One region of the Lutibacter holmesii genome, then DNA from elsewhere that is predicted to be linked to it. Evidence: riboswitches for the same ligand, from Rfam matches in the RefSeq annotation. Region 1 holds a riboswitch; the other holds the start of a gene.
What was found. A riboswitch is a leader RNA that binds a small molecule or an ion and turns the genes downstream of it on or off. The one in region 1 is predicted to bind cobalamin.
Positions count from the first base shown of each region.

Region 2: it holds a riboswitch for cobalamin, as region 1 does, so the genes downstream of both, nrdG (anaerobic ribonucleoside-triphosphate reductase activating protein) here and ACFQ5N_RS09390 (TonB-dependent receptor plug domain-containing protein) in region 1, are expected to answer to the same signal.

Region 1 is NZ_JBHTMV010000004.1:237,771-248,033, forward strand. It holds gene ACFQ5N_RS09375 (DUF7935 family protein) at 1-259, shown strand, start outside; gene ACFQ5N_RS09380 (Dph6-related ATP pyrophosphatase) at 264-971, opposite strand; gene ACFQ5N_RS09385 (YncE family protein) at 1,057-2,118, opposite strand; gene ACFQ5N_RS09390 (TonB-dependent receptor plug domain-containing protein) at 2,122-3,981, opposite strand; cobalamin riboswitch at 4,004-4,208, opposite strand; gene cobU (bifunctional adenosylcobinamide kinase/adenosylcobinamide-phosphate guanylyltransferase) at 4,276-4,779, shown strand; gene cobT (nicotinate-nucleotide--dimethylbenzimidazole phosphoribosyltransferase) at 4,789-5,832, shown strand; gene cobS (adenosylcobinamide-GDP ribazoletransferase) at 5,839-6,594, shown strand; gene cobC (alpha-ribazole phosphatase) at 6,579-7,127, shown strand; gene ACFQ5N_RS09415 (ABC transporter substrate-binding protein) at 7,138-8,256, shown strand; gene ACFQ5N_RS09420 (hypothetical protein) at 8,265-8,828, shown strand; gene ACFQ5N_RS09425 (DNA gyrase/topoisomerase IV subunit A) at 8,968-10,263, opposite strand, start outside.
Region 2 is NZ_JBHTMV010000002.1:91,841-102,103, forward strand. It holds gene ACFQ5N_RS01570 (hypothetical protein) at 1-270, shown strand, start outside; gene nrdD (anaerobic ribonucleoside-triphosphate reductase) at 319-2,184, opposite strand; gene nrdG (anaerobic ribonucleoside-triphosphate reductase activating protein) at 2,188-2,637, opposite strand; cobalamin riboswitch at 2,748-2,946, opposite strand; gene tsaA (tRNA (N6-threonylcarbamoyladenosine(37)-N6)-methyltransferase TrmO) at 3,090-3,581, shown strand; gene ACFQ5N_RS01590 (hypothetical protein) at 3,655-4,245, shown strand; gene ACFQ5N_RS01595 (Crp/Fnr family transcriptional regulator) at 4,251-4,877, shown strand; gene ACFQ5N_RS01600 (YgaP family membrane protein) at 4,953-5,162, shown strand; gene ACFQ5N_RS01605 (6-pyruvoyl trahydropterin synthase family protein) at 5,199-5,609, opposite strand; gene idi (isopentenyl-diphosphate Delta-isomerase) at 5,615-6,133, opposite strand; gene ACFQ5N_RS01615 (transporter) at 6,260-7,186, shown strand; gene ACFQ5N_RS01620 (peptide chain release factor 3) at 7,333-8,919, shown strand; gene ACFQ5N_RS01625 (ABC transporter permease) at 8,925-10,160, opposite strand; gene ACFQ5N_RS01630 (exo-beta-N-acetylmuramidase NamZ family protein) at 10,168-10,263, shown strand, end outside.

The DNA.
Region 1 (10,263 bases):
AATAAGTATTATGAATAATATTGAGCAAGAATTTGAACATAATTTAGCACAACAAATTTATATAAGTGATGAATGTTGGAACGTAATTGTTGCTTCAAAAAATACCACACTACAATTAATAAGTAAAACTAGCCAACTTGAAAATATTTTAACTGCTCAAGATTTAAGAGAGGCTATTTTGAAAAAAATGGTTGATGTAGCTCCACCAAGTACTACAGCTTTAGCTTTTATTAAAAACGAAGTGAAAAATATTATTTAATCCTCTAAACAGGAATTAAATCGCAAAAATGAAAACCAGATTCTTTTTTTGAATTATCATCTTTTGAAATTTCATATTCTTTATACGTTTTTTCACCAATTTTAAATTGAATTGGATTTTTAAATATAGGACCATCAAAAACAAAAGTATGAAACTCTCCATTTTCTCCACAAGGGTCTACATTTTTAGGCAAATCTTTTAATAATTCTTTATCTATAACTCTACCTGTAAATTCACTTCCTAAAAGTTCAGCCTTACAACAAACAATCATTGTTTTAAATCCTAAATCTATAAATTCGTTTACAAGTTCAGTTGTATTACGTTTCCATAGCGGAAAATAACCTTGCAAGCCAACTTCTTTTAATCGCGTTTCACGGTACGTACGTAAATCTTCCAAAAAAATATCACCAAAAATGCTATGCGTAATTTTTTGTTTATTAATTTCAATAAGTTGCCTTTTCATAATAGCATCGTAATCTTCCATTGAAGGAGTTTCAGGCAACAAAATTCGTTGTATTGGCAACCCTATTTCTTTTCCTTGCGCAGTTAACAACTCATTTCTAACACCGTGCATAGAAATTCTATTGAACTTTGAGTTTACTGTAGTTACCAATTGTGTAACATCAAATTTCTCATCATTCAAAATATGATACAATGCCAAGGCGCTGTCTTTACCTCCACTCCAATTAAAAATTGCTTTATGCTGCTTCATTATAATTACAAATATTTGATGTGAAAAAATAGCCTAATCTTATTAATAAAATTAGGCTATTGTTTTTATTATATTTTAACTAATTCTAATTAAAATAAATTTTTGATGCCCCAACTGGTGCAGCAGTAGTATTTGTTTTTGCTCCAGTAGAAAGACTAAATACATTCATTTTACTTTCACCACTAAAATTAGCATCTAAAGTATATACACTATCATCTTCTACTTCAAGACCATATAAGTAAGCTGCTTCCGTTTCTAACAATGCAGTAGTAGGTAAACTTGTTGCTGAAACATCCATTTTATAAATGCTACTTCCTAAATTATAATAAATATATGAATCATCTTCTACCATTAAACTTGGATTTGAACCACTAGGAAATGCTAATTCTGATGAAACAGTATCACTATTAGTATCTATAGTTGTAATTACAGCATCAGTTTGACCAAGCCAATTCCAATTCTCATCATAAATTGTTCTTCCTTCAGACAAAACAACTAGATCTCCAGAATTATTAACAAATAACTCATCTGGATTATCTCCAACTGTAATTTCAGATGTTGCTTGTGTATCAATATCAATAACAGTTACAATATTATTTGTTGACCAAGCTCCTTTATGAGAAACATATAATTTTCCGTTTTCTTCAACAATACGCTCTGGACCATTTCCTACAGGAATTGTACTTGTAACTTCAAAAGCATCTAAGTCTATTACAGCAACAAAATCATCTGTAGCATCATATGTACTTCCCCAGTTAGTTGCATATCCAATTCCATCTTCAATTACCATATATCTTGGCAAAATTAGATCTGTTGTAATTTCCCCAACATATTCAAAAGTATATCTATCTACAACAACTATGGTATTTTGATTGTCAACAATAATGTAAGCGTAATCATCATCAAAAGAAATTGATTGTAAATACACCCCTAAATCTGCTCCATTTACATTTTTATAAATTAAACTTTCTGTAGTAACATAGTCATCTGACACAAAATAAACAGATCCTGTTGCTACTCCTTCACCACTTATAATAATACCGTTTTCATAATCACCTTTTGGTAATTGTGGCTCGTCATCATCATCACACGACACGAATAATACACTTAGTAAAAATATGCTAAGTAAAAATTTACTGATTTTCATAATTTAAAATTTAAAGTTTATGTTTATATTAAAATTTCTATTAGGCATTGGTCTACTAGGTAAAACTTCGTATTCTTTATTAAATACATTATTTACTTTTACTCCTAAACCTAATTGTTTGTTATTTGATTTTATAATGTTATAGTTTACACCTGCATTTCCTACATTGTAATATGGTACAGTGTAAGTATCTAAATTATCTGTAGTTGTATATACTTCACCTGTAAATAAGTGTTGGTAAAAAGCACTAAACCTTTTGTAAGAATATCCTAAACTTCCATTAGCTAAATGCTTAGGCACGTAGGTTAAATAGTTATTAGTACTTTTATCTTTTGCAATGGTGTAACTATAATTTAAATTGAAATTAAAAAGATGTTTATGTATTGCTTTGTTTATAGCTGCTGTAAACTCTACACCTTTATTTAAAGCTTCTGCAACGTTAATTGGTGTCCAAATACCTGGTCTATCAGGATCACCACCAGGAGTCCAAACTATTTTATCACTTGACTTTATATAAAAAGCACCTATATCAAATTTAACCGTATTTGATTTATAGGTAACACCAAAGTCACCTTGTAATGAAGATTCAGGAATTAAATCTAAATTACCCAACGCAGGCCAATACAAATCGTTATATGTTGGTACTCTATAATTTTTTGATCCATTAACTCTTGCAATTGTATTTTTCAACAAGTTAATTTCGGCTCCCAATGCAAATATTAACGGAATTTTATAATCTGAATTAAAATCTTTTCTAATCTTCGCATTTATGGAAACTATATTCTCAAAACTAAGATTGTAAATAAAGAATTGCGAAAATTGTTTTCTATTTTGCTCTCTAATTTCATCAGTACTTCCAAAAACCGATTCTAGTTCTGTAACACTTTCAATACTTGAATGTTGTGAGATTTGATAGTTAAAATTGTACTTTAATAAATATGTTTTTGACTTACCATAATTGTAAGCGTTTACATTTTTATCTACAAAATATCTATACTCTTGAGTTAAATATGCAAATTTAATAGCGTGAGTAAATTCATTTTTATGAAAATTGTATGCTATTAAATTTCTAAAATTATAATCTTTATATTTTTCTTTAGCTGCGGAAGGATTAGGTAACGTACCTGAAAATTCGCGATCCCCATTAAATTTAGATGAAAACACACTAAACTTACTAAAGTTATTCAGTTTATAAGCAAAACCTAAATTAAAACTTAAATTTTCATAAGCGCCATTTTCATTTTTCAATCCATCTGTTCCCAACCAATCATAATCATTTTCAGATTGATTAAAAGACACTCCAAATTTAGCAGCTATACTTTCATTCCCATATGAAACCTTATACAAACTATTGTAGGTATTATAACTCCCTAACGAAGTTACAACCTGATTATCAAAATGTTTTCCAAAACTTAATTGATCATTTAAATGAATTGTTCCTCCAATTGCACCTGAACCAAATTCAATACTACCACCACCACTTCTAACATTAATATTATCAAACAAATTAACTGTTAAAGCGTTAAATCCTGTTTGCCCATTGTTAATGGAATTTATATTAATACCGTTCCAAATAACTGCTGTGTTTGAAGCACTTGTTCCTCTAAAACTTGCAGTACTTGTTCCGCCAGCTCCATATTCTTTTATATAAATTGGCGTATTAAAACGTAATAAGCTTGTAAATGACTCGGTGTTTTTTAAAATTACTGAATCTGAAAGCACTAAAACCTTATACCCTTTAGACAGTTTTTGTAATTTTACTGTACTCAAGTTTACAACCTTTAAAGTTTGAACACTATCAAGTTGTGCAAAAGATTTGCTTCCAATTAATAAAATAAATACAAATAAAATATATCTCATCATAATAACCTTTCTCCCGAAAGTTTTAATTAATTAGATTGTGGCAGGTCTCCTGGCTTACGTATTGTTATTTACCTTCCCGTTTATTAACAGTGGTTTAAGTTTAATAACAACCATCGATTTCATCGACTAAGCATACAGTTGCGGGAACAGCTTCGGACTTTAACCGAATTCCCTTTTAACTCGTTTTATGTAAAATAAAACCGAGAACCATAATCGGCTGCAAAAGTAATTAAATAAGATTAATTAGTATCATTATTTCATAATAATATTACATTTGCTAAAAATTTAAACTCTATGATACATTATATAACTGGTGGAGAAAGATCTGGTAAAAGCAGCTATGCTCAGAAATTAGCAGAGAGTTTAAGCAATTCTCCTTATTATTTGGCAACCTCTAGAATTTGGGATAACGATTTTGAAAAAAGAGTTGAACGTCATAAAAATGATAGAGATGATCGTTGGACAACAATTGAAGAAGAGAAAGAAATTTCAAGAGTAATCCCAAAGAATTCAGTTGTTGTTATTGATTGTGTTACTTTATGGTTAACAAATTTATATTTTGACTCTGAATACAATGTTGAAAAAGCATTAGAATTAGCATCAATTGAAATTGAAAATTTATCAAAACTAGAAAGTGAAATTATTATTATTTCAAATGAAATTGGAATGGGTGTTCATGCACAAACACAAATGGCTAGAAAATTTACAGAATTACAAGGTTGGACAAATCAACGTATTGCTAAAATAGCAGATAAAGCAGTTTTTATGGTCTCAGGACTTCCACTTACTTTAAAATAATACACCCCTATGAATACATTTAAAATTACCCCAACTAACAAAAAATTTCTTAAAGAAATTACGCATAAAATAAACAATAAAACAAAGCCGTTAGGCTCGTTAGGAACATTAGAAATTATAGCCCAAAAATTATGTTTAATTCAAAACACATTATCTCCAAAATTAAACAAACCAGCAATGCTGGTTTTTGCAGGTGATCACGGTATTGTAAACAATTACCCTGTTAGTTCTTGTCCGCAAGAAGTAACACCTCAAATGGTATTTAACTTTTTAGAAGGTGGCGCTGGAATTAATGTTTTTTGTAAACAACATGGCTTTGATTTAAGCGTAATTGACGCCGGTGTAAATTACGATTTTGAGAACAGCGACGCTTTAATTAATGCAAAAATAGCAAAAGGAACTAAAGACTACTCAAAAGAGCCAGCAATGACAAAAGTGCAATGCGAACAAGCTTTTAAAATTGCTAGTGAAATAGTTTCTGAAAAATATGCTAATGGTAGTAATATAATTTCATTTGGAGAAATGGGAATAGGAAATACTTCTTCTGCTTCTTTATTAATGAGTGCTACTACAAAACAATCTATTGAAACTTGCATTGGTAAAGGAGCTGGCCTTACTGATGAGGGATTAGCAAATAAAATTTCAATATTAACCAAAGTTCAAAATTTCCACGGAATAAGTGAAAATGCACTTGAAAATTTACAAAATTTTGGAGGGTTTGAAATTGCAATGATGACTGGTGCTATGCTAAAAGCTGCTGAATTAAAAATGACTTTAATTATTGATGGTTTTATTGCCACTTCTTCCCTTTTAATAGCACAAGAGCTTAATAAGAATGTATTAGATTACTGTTTATTTTCACATGTTTCAAATGAACAAGGACATATTAAAATGCTAGACTTTTTAAATGCTACCCCAATTTTACACCTTGGTTTACGCTTAGGTGAAGGTACTGGTGCTGCAATTGCCTATCCAATAATTCAATCTGCTGAATATTTTATAAATCAAATGGCAAGTTTTGAAAGTGCTGGTGTAGCTAATATTGTTGAATAATATAACATGAAAAAAGAGTTAACTATTTTCTTAACAGCTATTATGTTTTTTACACGAATTCCGTGTCCAAAATGGATAGATCATTCTGGAGATATACTTCAAAAGTGCACTAAGTATTTTTCTATGATTGGTGTAATTGTTGGTTGTTTTGGGGCTTTAGTGTTTTGGGTAGCTTCATATATTTTACCGCTAAACATATCAATTTTACTAAGTTATGTTTCAACAATTTGGATTACTGGAGCATTTCATGAAGATGGCTTTGCTGATGTTTGTGATGGTTTTGGAGGCGGTTGGACCAAAGATAAAATACTTGCTATAATGAAGGATTCATTAGTTGGAACCTATGGTATAGTTGGTTTAATATGTTTATTTACATTAAAACTTTTTTCTCTTTTTGAAATTAGCAACCAATTAATTATTACAATTATTGCTGGGCATAGTGTAAGCAGATGTTTAGCTGCATTTATTTTATATTTATATCCGTACGCAAGAACTGAAAATTCAAAATCTATTGCCGTAGCTAATAATTTTAAACTTACTTATTTAATTTTTAATATAGTAATTGGGTTTTCTCCATTGCTATTATTTAAAACATATTGGGTATTTCTAGCAATAATCCCTCCATTCATAGCAATGTTGCTTTTAGGCAGGTTTTTCAAAAAATGGATTGGTGGTCAAACAGGTGATTGCGCTGGTGCAACGCAACAAATTACTGAAGTTATTTTTTATTTAAGTCTATTAGTTTTATGGAGATATATTTAGTAAGACATACCACTCCAAACATAGAAAAAGGCATATGCTACGGCCAGTCAAATATAGATGTAGCAGCTTCATTTAAAAATGAGGTTGATGCAATTTTAAATGCGTTAGATATTACAAAAGAAACCGTTGTATATTCTAGCCCATTAAAAAGGTGCACTCGCTTAGCGCAACAGTTTTCAAAAAATATAATTATTGATGACAGATTAATGGAGCTTAATTTTGGAGACTGGGAATTATTAAATTGGGATAATTTACCTAAAAAAGCATCAAATATTTGGATGAATGATTTTGTAAATGTTTCTACTCCAAACGGTGAAGCTTATATTGATTTAGCTAAAAGAGCAAACGAAATTTTTACTGAAATAGTTTCAACTTCAGCCAAAAAAATAATTATAACAACTCACGCGGGAGTTATTAGAAGTATACTCTCAAAAATGACTAACATACATTTAAAAGATTCATTCAATATAGATGTAAAATACGGTCAAGTATTCAAAATTATAAAACAAAATAATACACTTAAACTACTTTAAAACTACAATTATGAAATTATTTAAAAATATTTATTTATCAATTTTAACCATTTCTTTAATTGTTTCGTGTAGCACAAACAGCACAAAAAAAATAGAACCAAAAGCAATTTCACTTGTTAAATATGCTAAAGGTTTTGATATTTTAAAGTCTGAAAATGAAACAACACTAATTATAAAAACACCTTACCCTGGAGCAACAAAAGACGTTGTTTACACTATTGTTTCTACAGAAACATCAGCAAAAAACACAATTCAAGTACCTTTAAAATCAATTGTGGTAACTAGTTCAACACACGTACCTTCTCTAGAACTTTTAGGTGTTGAAAATAAATTAGTTGGGTTTCCTAATACCGATTTTATTTCTTCTGTAAAAACAAGGAAATTAATTAACGAAAACCTAGTTAATGAATTAGGACATCCTGAACATATTAATACAGAAACATTGTTAGATTTAAAACCCGATTTAGTAATGGGCTTTTCTATTAACAGTAACAATAAAATGTATGCAACAATTGAAAAAATTGGAATTCAAGTACTTTTAAATGGTGATTGGCTTGAAGAAACTCCTATAGGGAGAGCTGAATGGATTAAAGTTTTTGGAGTATTGTTTGATAAAGAAAAGGAAGCTGACAGTATTTTTAATAATATAAAAAATAACTACCTCAATGCAAAAGAAATTGCGAAAAAATCTAAAAACAAACCTTCTATAGTTTGTGGTGGATTATACAAAGATGTTTGGTATTTACCTGCTGGAAACAGTTTTGAAGCACAATTTTTAAAAGATGCAAACACCAATTACTTATGGAAAGATTCTGAAGGTGAAGGTAGCTTATCTTTAAATATAGAAAATGTTTTTGAAAAAGGAAAAGATGCTGATATTTGGATTTCTCCTGGTTTTTATGCCAATCTAAACGAACTTGGAAAAGCTAATTTAATTAGCTCAAAAATGAAGGCTTTTGAGGATAAAAGAATTTATTCATACAATAATACAACAGGTGAAAAAGGTGGTATTTGGTATTTTGAATTATCTCCAATAAGACCTGATTTGGTTTTAAAAGATTTAATTAAAATTGCACACCCTGAATTATTACCTAATTATGAATTCACTTTTTATAAAAGATTAAACTAATAATTACAATGAAAAAACTTCGACCAAAATCTAATTTAGATGAGCTATGTTACCCTTATATTTATGAGGATTCTTTACTTTGTGATTATGAAATTTTAACAGATGACTTAACCAGAATGGTAGGTTGGGCAATTAACGATCTAGGTGTTTTAAGACAACAATATCCAAAAAGCATTGAATTACAAACATTGGAAAATGAACTTAATTGGATACTGCCACTTTGTTATCATTTAAACGGATCTATTAGAGGTGAATTAGCAATTACAGAACAAGATCATCAACAATTATTAAAGAACTATAGAGCTATAAAAACTATTACAGAAAACGCTATTTCCGGATTTGTATTACCTGGAGGAGTTTCACCTGTAGGAGTTTTAAATAAATGCTCGTCAATGTGTAAACAAGCAATACGATTAATGGTGAAAATTCATAATTATGAACAAAAAGAAGTTGCAGAAATACTACCTAAATTCGCTAATTTATTATGTAATTACTTTTTTACAGCAACCGTATTAATTAATAAAGTTACAGGTTTTAAAGAAACTCCATTTATAAGTAAAAGTTATAAGTAAAGTAATTTAAATGCACGAATTAACTGTAAGTAGAATTGAATTATAAAATTAACTTTATATACTATAACATAACTTATTAGCAAAAAAAAGAGCTGTAATTATATTTACAACTCCTTTTTATAAATAATAAAAATTAAATTTAATCAAACATAGATGTTTGAGTATCGTCTTCTTCAATCACTTCAATATTTTCAATCACTGGAGGCTCGTATGGCAAAGGTTCTAACAGATTTACTGTTTTAATTTTGTCGCCTGTTAATTGATTTCCAAGAGCTTTTATACCTTTAACGGCAATAAACTCTTCTAAATTTACTTCCATATTTTCCAAACTTCGTTTAGAGAATACAATTTCAGCCATAGGTCTATAATCTGTTGAAACAATTTCTAACTGTGATTTTGGATGATCTGAAATAAATACTTCTTCCTTATTTGGGTTATCTATCATAAAACGTTTGATATAATAACGTTCTTTTTCACCTTCATAATAAATTACTGAAATTGGTTTTTGAGGTTCCCATTTTTCAAGCACAATCATATCACTATCAAAATGCGTTGTTAATTCTGGTTTTATAGTTTTAACTTCACCTTTTTGATTGATTATTAATAACCTATCTTCACCTTTAAATTCACCTAAAAGTTCTCCTCTTGCATCAACGTTTAAACGCTGTACAGTTTCATCAAACCATATTTTGCGTGGCTTTAAGGTTGAAACACCTTCAGATTTTAATTCTATTTTTCTTATAGGATATTTGCTAACAGTGTTCCCTTTTACACCACGACCTTTTATTAATAATTCAGAAAAATCAATATCCCATTTTAATTTTTTTACGCTTCCAACAGATCGCAATGTAACCGTTACAACTTCTGCTTCACCATTAGGATTTGCAGTAAAATAATGAACTACTGACGCTTTTTGTCCATTGGTTAAATCGTACTCTTTATCTCTGGTTACACTTGTAACATTAAAACGTTTCATATAACTTGCTCCGTGTCTTCCATCTCTATAAATCATATTGTACACGGTACGTTTATCATTCTTTTTAAAAATAGCAATATGTATAATATTTTTACCAACAAAGGTTTTAGTATCAACCTTGGTAATCATCATTACACCATCTTTTCTAAAAATAATAATATCATCAATATCTGCGCAGTCACCTAAATACTCATCACGTTTTAATGAAGTTCCCACAAAACCTTCTTCTCTATTCACATAAAGCTTTGTGTTACGCATTACAACTTTTGTAGCCACAATATCATCAAACAAACGCAATTCTGTTTTACGCTCCTTCCCTTTTCCGTATTTAACTTTTAGCTCTTTAAAATAATCAATTGCATACTCAATTAAATTGGCTAAATTATTTTTTACAGCAGCTATTTTATCTTCTAAACCTTCAATAAATTGCTTTGCTTTATCAATATCAAACTTAGAAAT
Region 2 (10,263 bases), on a different contig from region 1:
CTCTACAAAAAAATGGAACGTTTTGTAACTGCTATTATTTTAAAAAATCCTGATATTACAACTCTTAATCCTAAGTTATATCAATTAGAGATTTTAGAAAATGCATTTTTAAACGATAAATTGCTTATTCAATCAAACATCAAAAAATTAAATCAATCAGAGCTTCAAATTGCGATTGTTGTTCTAAGAAAAGATGCTAAACTTACACCTGTTATTTGTAAAGCTGTTTTTAAATTTCAATTAAAAGAAACCATTAAAAAAGCATCATAATTAAATTTATTAGTAGGCTGTACTTTTAAATTAACAGCCTACTAATTTTTAAACAAATTTTTCATTTTTTTGCTCTTGAAAATGATGTTGTAGTTTTTCTATTCTTTTTTCTTGAATGCCATTTTTTGATTTTTTTTGACCTTCAATATGGTAAAAACGTTGGTTATGCTCTTTTTGACGGGATGAACTAAAATTAGAAACTCTTTTTAAATACCCAATTACTCTTGTACCATAATCAACATTTGTAGATCCACATTTGCTGCATTTTTGTAAGGTTTTTTTATCAATATGATTACAACCATTGCAAATAGTTACTTTAATATTAAAACAGAAATAATTACAACCTGCCAATGCTGCCGCATCTATTAACTTTAAAAAACCTTCTTTATTTGGAGCTTCGGCCAGATTTAAATGCAAGGCAGAACCTCCATCTAAATATTGTATAACTTCCTCACCGTGCAACATTATTTTATCTAAACTATTTATTGAATCGTCTTCAACTGCATAAAAATAAGAATTGTAACAATCTCTAGGTACAATAAATCCGTCTTCACTATCCCATTTTGCATTTTTTACACCTAAATTTTCTGCAGGAACAAACTCTGTATTAAACATATAACCATACTCTTTTTTTGCTTCTTTATTTGCATTATAAATAACCTTCAAATAATTGGTAACAAACGTTTTATATGCTTTGCTATTTTCAACTTTTATTCCCTGACTTTCAGCAGCTTCCACCATTCCATTAATTCCAATTGTTAAAAATTGTTTATCTAATGCAATAAAACCAGCCTTATACACAGGTAACATACCAGCATTTTCATATTGCTCAATTAATTTACGATACGCAACTTGATATTTTTGAATTTTAGTAATTTCAGTTTTTAAATCTTTCCCCTGCTGTACAAGTCGGTTCATATTTAATGTAATTACATTAATTGAGCCTGTTGCCACACCACCAGCTCCTAATGAATAACTAAATGTATTGTCACTAATTTCGTTTCTTAGCCTACAACAAGAAGCTAAACTATCAGCACTTTTAGATTGGTATATAAAAAAAGAATTGCCTTCGCTCAATTCTTCGGCACACATATTTGCAAAATTAGTATCTCTTGGTTTTCCATCTTTCACCAACATGGCAGCCGTAACAACAGGAAATGTTAACACAGCTTTTTCTCTTTCTGCATTGAACCATTTCATGAAAAATTGTTGAAATGTTTTTAAGCTTTCCCAATTTGGTTTTGTCAAATCAGGAAAAACAAAGTCACCAAACATACTGTTAAAATAAAATTCATCATATAAAGAAACATTCCAAAAAACCGATTGATATCCGCGCGCTGCCGCTGGTTGATTAATTGCATAAACTGCATGCTGTAAATGATTTGCAACAATTTTTTTATTGGTTTCTAAATAATTATCGCCGTAATCTTTTCGTGCGAAATAATCAAAATATAGCAAAAACTCAACTGTTGCTAACGCACCTGCAAATTGCGAACTCACGGCAAACACTAAATTAACAAACTCTCCACAAAAGCTTTCTAAATGCTGAGGCGCTCTACTTTCTCCACCTAATTTTGTTAAACCATCAAACAAAAAAGGATACATACTTATTGATACGCAATAAGGTTTTAATGAAGTTTCATCATGTACATAAATTTCATGAGCTTCTAATTGTCTAATATATTCTTCCGCCAACTCGGCGCCAAATAATTCATTTATTTTGTTTTTAACCAACTTTCTATTTACCTGAATATTAATATCTTTATTTAATTCAGCCTCCATAGTTGCTATATTTTTTGAAGAAACATTGGCATTAGCATCCATTACAGACCCATCTGCGGCATTGTTTGATGTAATATAGTTTTCAATAAAATTAATTTTTTTGGTAATTTGTTCTTCTGATAATCTTAACATAGTTTAGTTTTTTAAAAATAAATGATTCAATATTTGATTGGTTTGTACTTCTATAAATTTTTGATTGGTTTTTTTAGAATTTAAGCCTCCAAGACTTTCAACCCAAGGACCTGTTTTTAAATACGTTAATTCTACTTTTAATTTTTTAGGAATTTCTGTTTCACCAGTATATAAACACGTTTTAAAACCTAAATTTTTGGCTATTTTAAAATAGTTTGTTAACTCATTTAAACACCATTCACCTCCCATAAACAACACACAGCTTGCAAAACCATTGTATTTTGTTAAAATGCTTTTGTACACTTCTTCAGTTAATTTTGTACCATTATGTTTATTCCATAAAAATGAAGAATGGCAGCCTTTACATTGAACACCACAACCAGTTATGGAAAAACAAATACTTATTTCTCCTGGTACTTCTTGCAAAACAATTTCTATTTCTGAATAATTCATAATAACATATGAATAACACAAATTAATGATGGTAAAAACCAGCAAACTTTTTTAATTAATTACATGTAATTTCTTAAAGAAATATACCCTTAACTTTTTTCCCGAAAGTATTGTTATATCTAAAAAAGGCAGGTCTTCTGACTTACTCTAGTTTTACGCCTTCCCATCTAATAAATGTTGATAGTGGCAAAAGTTTGTAAAACAAAAAATGAGCTTACAGCTGCGGGAACAGTTTAAGTTTTTCACTTAATTCCCTTTTAATCTAACTAAATTTATATTTAGCGTAGAACCTATTTCTATTCAAATTTATAATTTAAAGAAACATCACAATAAAAGACTGTTTAGTATTTATTAACTAGTTATGAACAAGTATAATTTATTTGCGTTTTTATATTTTAATATATCAAATAAAATAACTGATTTATGTAATTTAGCGTTTTAAAGAAAATGGTATGAACAACACAAGTATTCATTTAGATATTATAGGAAAAATTAAAACTCCTTGGTTAACACCAGAGAATATGCCAATTCAACCAACGGGTGCAAAAAATATTAAAGGAACTATTGAATTAAATAGCAATTATACGGCTGGATTAAAAAATATAGATGGTTTTTCACATATTATTTTAATTTACCACCTGCATTTAATTAATGAACCAAAACTTGAAGTTGTTCCGTTTATGGATACTGAATCTAAAGGTATTTTTGCTACTAGATCACCTCAAAGACCAAATAAATTAGGGTTTTCTATAGTTGAAATTGAACGTGTAATTGATAATAAAATTCATGTATTACATGTTGATATGATTAACGATTCTCCTTTATTAGATATTAAACCATTTTTTGAAGATTTTGATAACCGATTTAACACAAAAAAAGGTTGGCTGGCAAACAAAACAAATTTAGATAAAACTAATTTTAAATCAGACGATAGATTTAAATAAACCCATACTATTTTGTACAATAACTAAAAGCAATCAACGTTAAACACCTAAACATAAAATAACCCCGCTACACATGAAAATTAAAAATATATTATTAGTTACGCTTCTATTAACTGTTTCATTAACATTTGGTCAAACCGTTAAAAAATTTACAGATACAGGTTCTGTAGATAACCAATTTGATAATTTAATTAAAAACTCTAATAAATATCAAGAATATAAAGTTGTTAAAAAAACGTGGTTACTAAAATTAAAATCAAATGTTACAGATTCTATTTCAAAATCTAAAACAGAAATAAGCAGTGCTAATAAATTAATAAGTGCACAAAAAAAATCTGTAGACAGTCTTAAATTGGCTATTCATACTTCAGAAGTTTCTATTAACAACTTAAATAATGAAATTCAAAGTATTTCTTTATTTGGAATGCAAATTAATAAAGGAACTTTTAAAACTATTATGTTTTCTATAATTGTAGTTTTAGCATTACTACTGTTACTATTTATTTCAAAGTTTAAACAAAGTAATAGCATAACAAAACAAGCTAAATTAGATTTAAAAGAGCTTGATGAAGAATTTGAAGCTCATAGAAAAAAAGCTTTAGAACGTGAACAAAAAGTAAGACGCCAATTACAAGACGAATTGAACAAACAGAAAAAGGAGTAGTAATTATGAGTTTAGAAGTAATTCGTAAAAAATTATCTTTTTTAAGTCCCAATTTACTAACTGAAATTGAAAACACTTCTACCATAGTTTCTATTGAAAAAAACACCGAGTTAGTTAGAGAAGGTCAGTTTATTAAAGTAATTCCAATTGTTTTAGAAGGACTTATTAAAGTTTTTTCGAGATATGAAGATAAAGAACTACTACTCTATTATATAAAACCTTCGGAAAGTTGTGTAATGTCTTTTTCTGCAAGTTTGAAAAACACACCAAGTGAAATTTTTGCCGTTACTGAAGAAGCTACAAAAGTATTGTTATTACCAGCCAATTTAATTCCTAATTGGTTAAAAAGTTACCCGGCATTCAATCAATTATTTTACAGTCAATACAATGTTCGCTATACTGAATTGCTAAAAACCATCAACCATTTATTATTTGATAAGTTAGATGTGCGTGTTTACAATTATTTGGTAGAGAAAAGAAAAATGACTCAAAAAAATCCTTTAAAAATTTCTCATCGTCAAATCGCTAATGAACTTGGAACTGCACGTGAAGTAATTAGCCGAATTGTAAAAAAGTTAGAAGCTGAAAATAAAGTAAAACAGCAAAGCAATCATATTGAAATAATTGACTAGTGGTGACTATAGTCACTGCACAACTCTTTTACGACTCATATATTTGCAATATTATTAACTTAAAAACTTTTTGATATGAACAAAAACATGGGAACTACAGATAAACTTATAAGAATAGTGGTAGCTATAATTATTTCAGTTTTATATTTTACAGGTATTATTTCTGGAACAATTGGTGTAATTGCTTTAGTAGCCGGAGGAATATTTTTATTAACAAGTGTAATTAGCATTTGCCCTCTTTACTCAATTTTTGGGCTGAATACTTGTAAAATACCAAAAAAATAAGATAAAAAAAACCTGCTAATAAATTAGCAGGTTTTTTTATTCACCAGTGTAGGTAACAAAATTTCTAGGTGTTTCATATAGCGTAATTGACAATTCTAACTTTTCATCAATTTTAGCGCGTAGTTTATTCCATATAACAACTGAAATATTTTCAGCAGTTGGGTTTAAATCTTTAAACTCTTCAACTTCTTCATTTAAATTTTTATGATCAAATTTTTCTTCAATTTCAACTTCAATCAATTGTTTTAAAATTTTCATATCCATTACAAAGCCAGTTTCAGGATTTATTTCACCTTTAACAGCTACAATTAAATCATAATTGTGCCCGTGATAATTAGGATTTGCACACTTACCAAAAACAGTTGCATTGCGTGCATCAGTCCAATCAGCATTATATAATCTATGCGCAGCATTAAAATGTGCTTTTCTATTCACAGTTACTTTCATTGCAATTACTTGTTTATAAATTCGTAATATTTATCAAAAATAATTTTGAACCAAGCTGTGTAAATTTCAGGTTGTTTTTCAATATCCTTTTTTACAGCATCTAAACTCATCCATTTAAAACTTTCAACTTCATCTTTATTTATAACCGGATCTTCATTATAAAAACCAACCATAATATGATCTAATTCGTGTTCTGTTAAACCATTGTCAAACGGTGCTTTATAAATAAATGATGTTTTTTCTTCTAACTCACAAACAAAACCCATTTCTTCTTGTAAACGCCTTTTACCTGCTGCTAAATTAGCTTCACCATCGCGTTGATGACTACAACACGTATTTGCCCATAACAAAGGAGAATGGTATTTTTCTGCTGCACGTTGTTGCAACATTAGTTCATTTTTATCATTAAAAACAAAAACTGAAAATGCTCTATGCAGCACCGCTTTTTCGTGCGCCTCCATTTTTGGCATTAAACCAATTTGCTCATCGTTTTCGTTTACTAGTATTACTTGTTCTTCTTTCATTTTTTTTTTGGAATTGTAACAAACTTACAAAATAATATTGTTGAATAGTTTAACAGTATTATTGTTTATGTATTTTTTCTATAATTAAGTAACTTTATTTTTTATTTTAGCATAAATTCCAAAATTATGAAAAACTTAAAAATCACTAAAATTGTTCCTTTTATCTTATTAGTACTTTTAATTTTTAGTACAAATAGTCAATTATTTGCCCAAGCAGATGGATCTAGAGCATATTGGCCCGTTCCTAAAGCAACAACAATTGCAACGCCTTTATATTTTAACATTAATTCTAACCAAGTATTATTAGCTAATAATTATATTAATGCTGATGCTGATTTTAACACAAACCTTTATGGAATCATGTTAACTCAATCTTTTGAATTAAAAGGTAGAACTGCTGCCGTTATTGGTTTTTTCTCAGGTGGAAATACTGAAGGTGGATATAATGATTTTCAAGGAAAAGCTTCTGGATTAGCAGATTTTTATGGAATGGGTATTTTAAATCTTGTAGGAGCACCGGCTGTTAATGTTGAGGAATATATGAAAACCAAATACGATTTTATTTTAGACTTACAACTAGCTTTTAGAGCTCCAATAGGGCAATATGATGCCGAAAAAGCTATTAACATAGGAACTAACCGATGGGAATTAAAATTAGGTGCTCCAATGATTAAATTTTTGAACTGGGGTACATCAAAAGTAACATCTTTTGAAGTATTACCTAGTGTTTCATTTTATACAAATAACAATGATATTACTGATGGTGATACATTAAAACGAAAACCAACATTTAATCTAGAAAGCCATATAACACAAGCAATTAATCAAATGCTATGGGTTTCACTTGACAGCTATTACGTTACGGGTGGAGCAACAGCTATTGATAATGCTAATTTTAATGAGAGACTTAGTACTTTTCAACTTGGAGGTACTTTAGGTGTATATCTTTCAACAAAATTAAATTTTAAATTTACTTATGGAGGTTCTGTAGCTCATAATAAGTATGGAATGGATGGAAATATGTTGCGTATTACAGGTAACTATATTTTTTAGTCTAAAAATATTTTTCAGCTCATAAATTCTAAAGCTTTAAATTGAAAATATTTTTAATTTAAAGCTTTTTTAAATTTAATTTTCAACTTCCAAACTTTATTAGTTTTAAACTAATAAACCTATATTTGCACCTCAAAATTTGACAGATGAGTTTTTTAGACGAAATACAACGTAGACGTACTTTTGGTATTATTTCACACCCTGATGCAGGTAAAACAACCTTAACCGAAAAATTATTACTTTTTGGTGGTGCTATTCAAGAAGCGGGTGCTGTAAAAAATAACAAAATTAAAAAAGGTGCTACTTCCGATTTTATGGAAATAGAACGCCAGCGTGGTATTTCTGTTGCTACATCTGTTTTGGCTTTTATTTATAAAGACAAAAAAATTAATATTCTTGATACTCCAGGGCATAAAGATTTTGCTGAAGACACCTTTAGAACCCTTACTGCTGTAGATAGCGTAATTGTTGTAATTGACGTTGCAAAAGGTGTTGAGGAACAAACAGAAAAGTTAGTTGAAGTTTGTAGAATGCGTAAAATCCCGATGATTGTATTTATCAATAAATTAGATCGCGAAGGTAAAGATGCATTTGATTTACTAGATGAAGTTGAACAAAAACTTGGATTACGTGTTACTCCTTTAAGTTTCCCAATTGGAATGGGTTACGATTTTAAAGGAATTTATAATATCTACGGAAAAAAATTAAATGTTTTTTCAGGAGATAATAAGCAAACCATTTCTGAAGGTGTTGAATTTAATGATATTTCAGTTCCTGAATTAGATGAAATTATTGGTGAAACTGCTGCAGATACTTTAAGAGAAGAAATTGAATTGGTAGAAGAAGTGTATCCTGCATTTAATAAAGAAGAATATTTAGCAGGAGATTTACAACCTGTATTTTTTGGATCGGCATTAAATAACTTTGGTGTTAAAGAATTATTAGATTGCTTTATTGAAATTGCTCCTTCTCCACAGCCAAAAAATTCAGAAGAACGTTTAGTAGATTCTAAAGAAGAAAATTTAACTGGGTTTGTATTTAAAATCCATGCAAATATGGATCCTAATCACAGAAACCGTTTGGCATTTATAAAAATTGTTTCAGGAACATTTAAACGAAATGCACCATACTTACACGTTCGTTTAAATAAAAAAATGAAGTTCTCTAGTCCAAATGCCTTTTTTGCAGAAAAGAAAGAAATTGTAGACGAATCATTCCCCGGAGATATTGTTGGAATCCAAGATACTGGAAACTTTAAAATTGGTGATACACTTACACAAGGAGAAAATTTAAACTTTAAAGGAATTCCTAGTTTTTCTCCAGAACATTTCCGTTATGTAAACAATGCTGATCCTTTAAAATCAAAACAATTATACAAAGGATTAGACCAATTAATGGATGAAGGTGTTGCACAATTATTTACTCTAGATTTAAATGGTAGAAAAGTTGTTGGTACAGTTGGTGCTTTACAATACGAAGTTATTCAGTACCGTTTAGAACACGAATATGGTGCTAAATGTAGCTACGAAAATTTACCTGTTCATAAAGCGTGTTGGGTACAACCTGAAGATCCTAAAAATGAAGAGTTTAAAGAGTTTAAACGAGTAAAACAACGCTTTTTAGCAAAGGATAAGCAAGGACAATTGGTGTTTTTAGCAGATTCTGCTTTTACCATTCAAATGACGCAAAGCAAATATCCTAGTGTTAAATTACACTTTACTAGTGAATTTTAACAAACCTATTCAAACTTTATAGATTTTACAGGATTTATTTTTGAAATAACTATTGATGGTAAAATAAGCATTACTAAACAAAGTACTAAAGTACCAATGTTTAGTAAAATTATATAGTTAAAATTTAAATATACAGGAACATTTGTTACGTAATAAGTTTCAGGATCTAATGTTATAATACCTGTATATTTTTGTATTAATAAAACCAATAAACCAATTAAATTACCCCAAAATAAACCTCTAATAATTAGGTAACCAGCATTGTATAAAAATACTTTTCTAATACTAACATTACTTGCCCCCATAGCTTTTAAAATACCAATCATTTGGGTACGCTCTAAAATTAGCACCAATAAAGCAGTTATCATATTAATACCTGCAACCAATACCATAATGGCAATTATTAAATAAATATTGTTATCAAATAAATTAATCCATTCAAAAATAGCTGGATATTTTTCAATAACACTTTGCGCATTTAACGTAGATCCGGTTTCAGTATAAACTTCACTACTTTTCAATTCTATTTCATCAAAATTTGAAATTAACACTTCAAAACCACCAACCTCTTGCACACTCCAACGGTTCATTTTTTGAATATGCCGAATATCAGCTATTACAAAATTCTCATCAAAATCCTGAAAACCTGTATTGTAAATACCAACTGCTTTTACAACTCTAAGCCAAGGAGCCTTTGAAGGATCTTCTTTCACAAAAAACACATTAAAAGAGTCGCCTAAATTTATTTGTAAACGATTTGAAATTTCTTGTGAAATTAAAACATCTGTAGAAACATCCTCTGAAAAATTAGGCAACTCACCTTGTACCAAATATTCTTTAAAGAAATCCCAATTATAATCTTCTGAAACTCCTTTAAAAATAATACCTTCAAAATCTGTTTCAGTTCTAATAATTCCTGCTTTAGTAGCAAAAACCTGTACATTATCAATGTTTTCTACAGATTTAAATTCAGGATAAAACTCTTGATTTTTTGAAACCGGTTCTAAGGTAATTTCAGAATAATTATTATCAAAATTTGTAATTTGGATATGACCGTTAAATCCTGATAGCTTTTCACGAATTTTTTGTTGTAAGCCAATTCCGGTTGCAATAGCAATCATCATAATAACAATCCCCAATGAAATAGCAATAATTGCAATTTTTATTATTGGAGATGATATACTACTTTTATGCTGTTTTGCAGCAATAATGCGCTTGGCAATAAATAACTCGTAATTCAATTTATAAATGATTTCTGAATTTTTCAAAAATACATATTTCTTCTTGGTTTTAACATTGTTTTTAAGCTTCATTTCTTGTGGTCAAAACAAAACTTCAAAATTA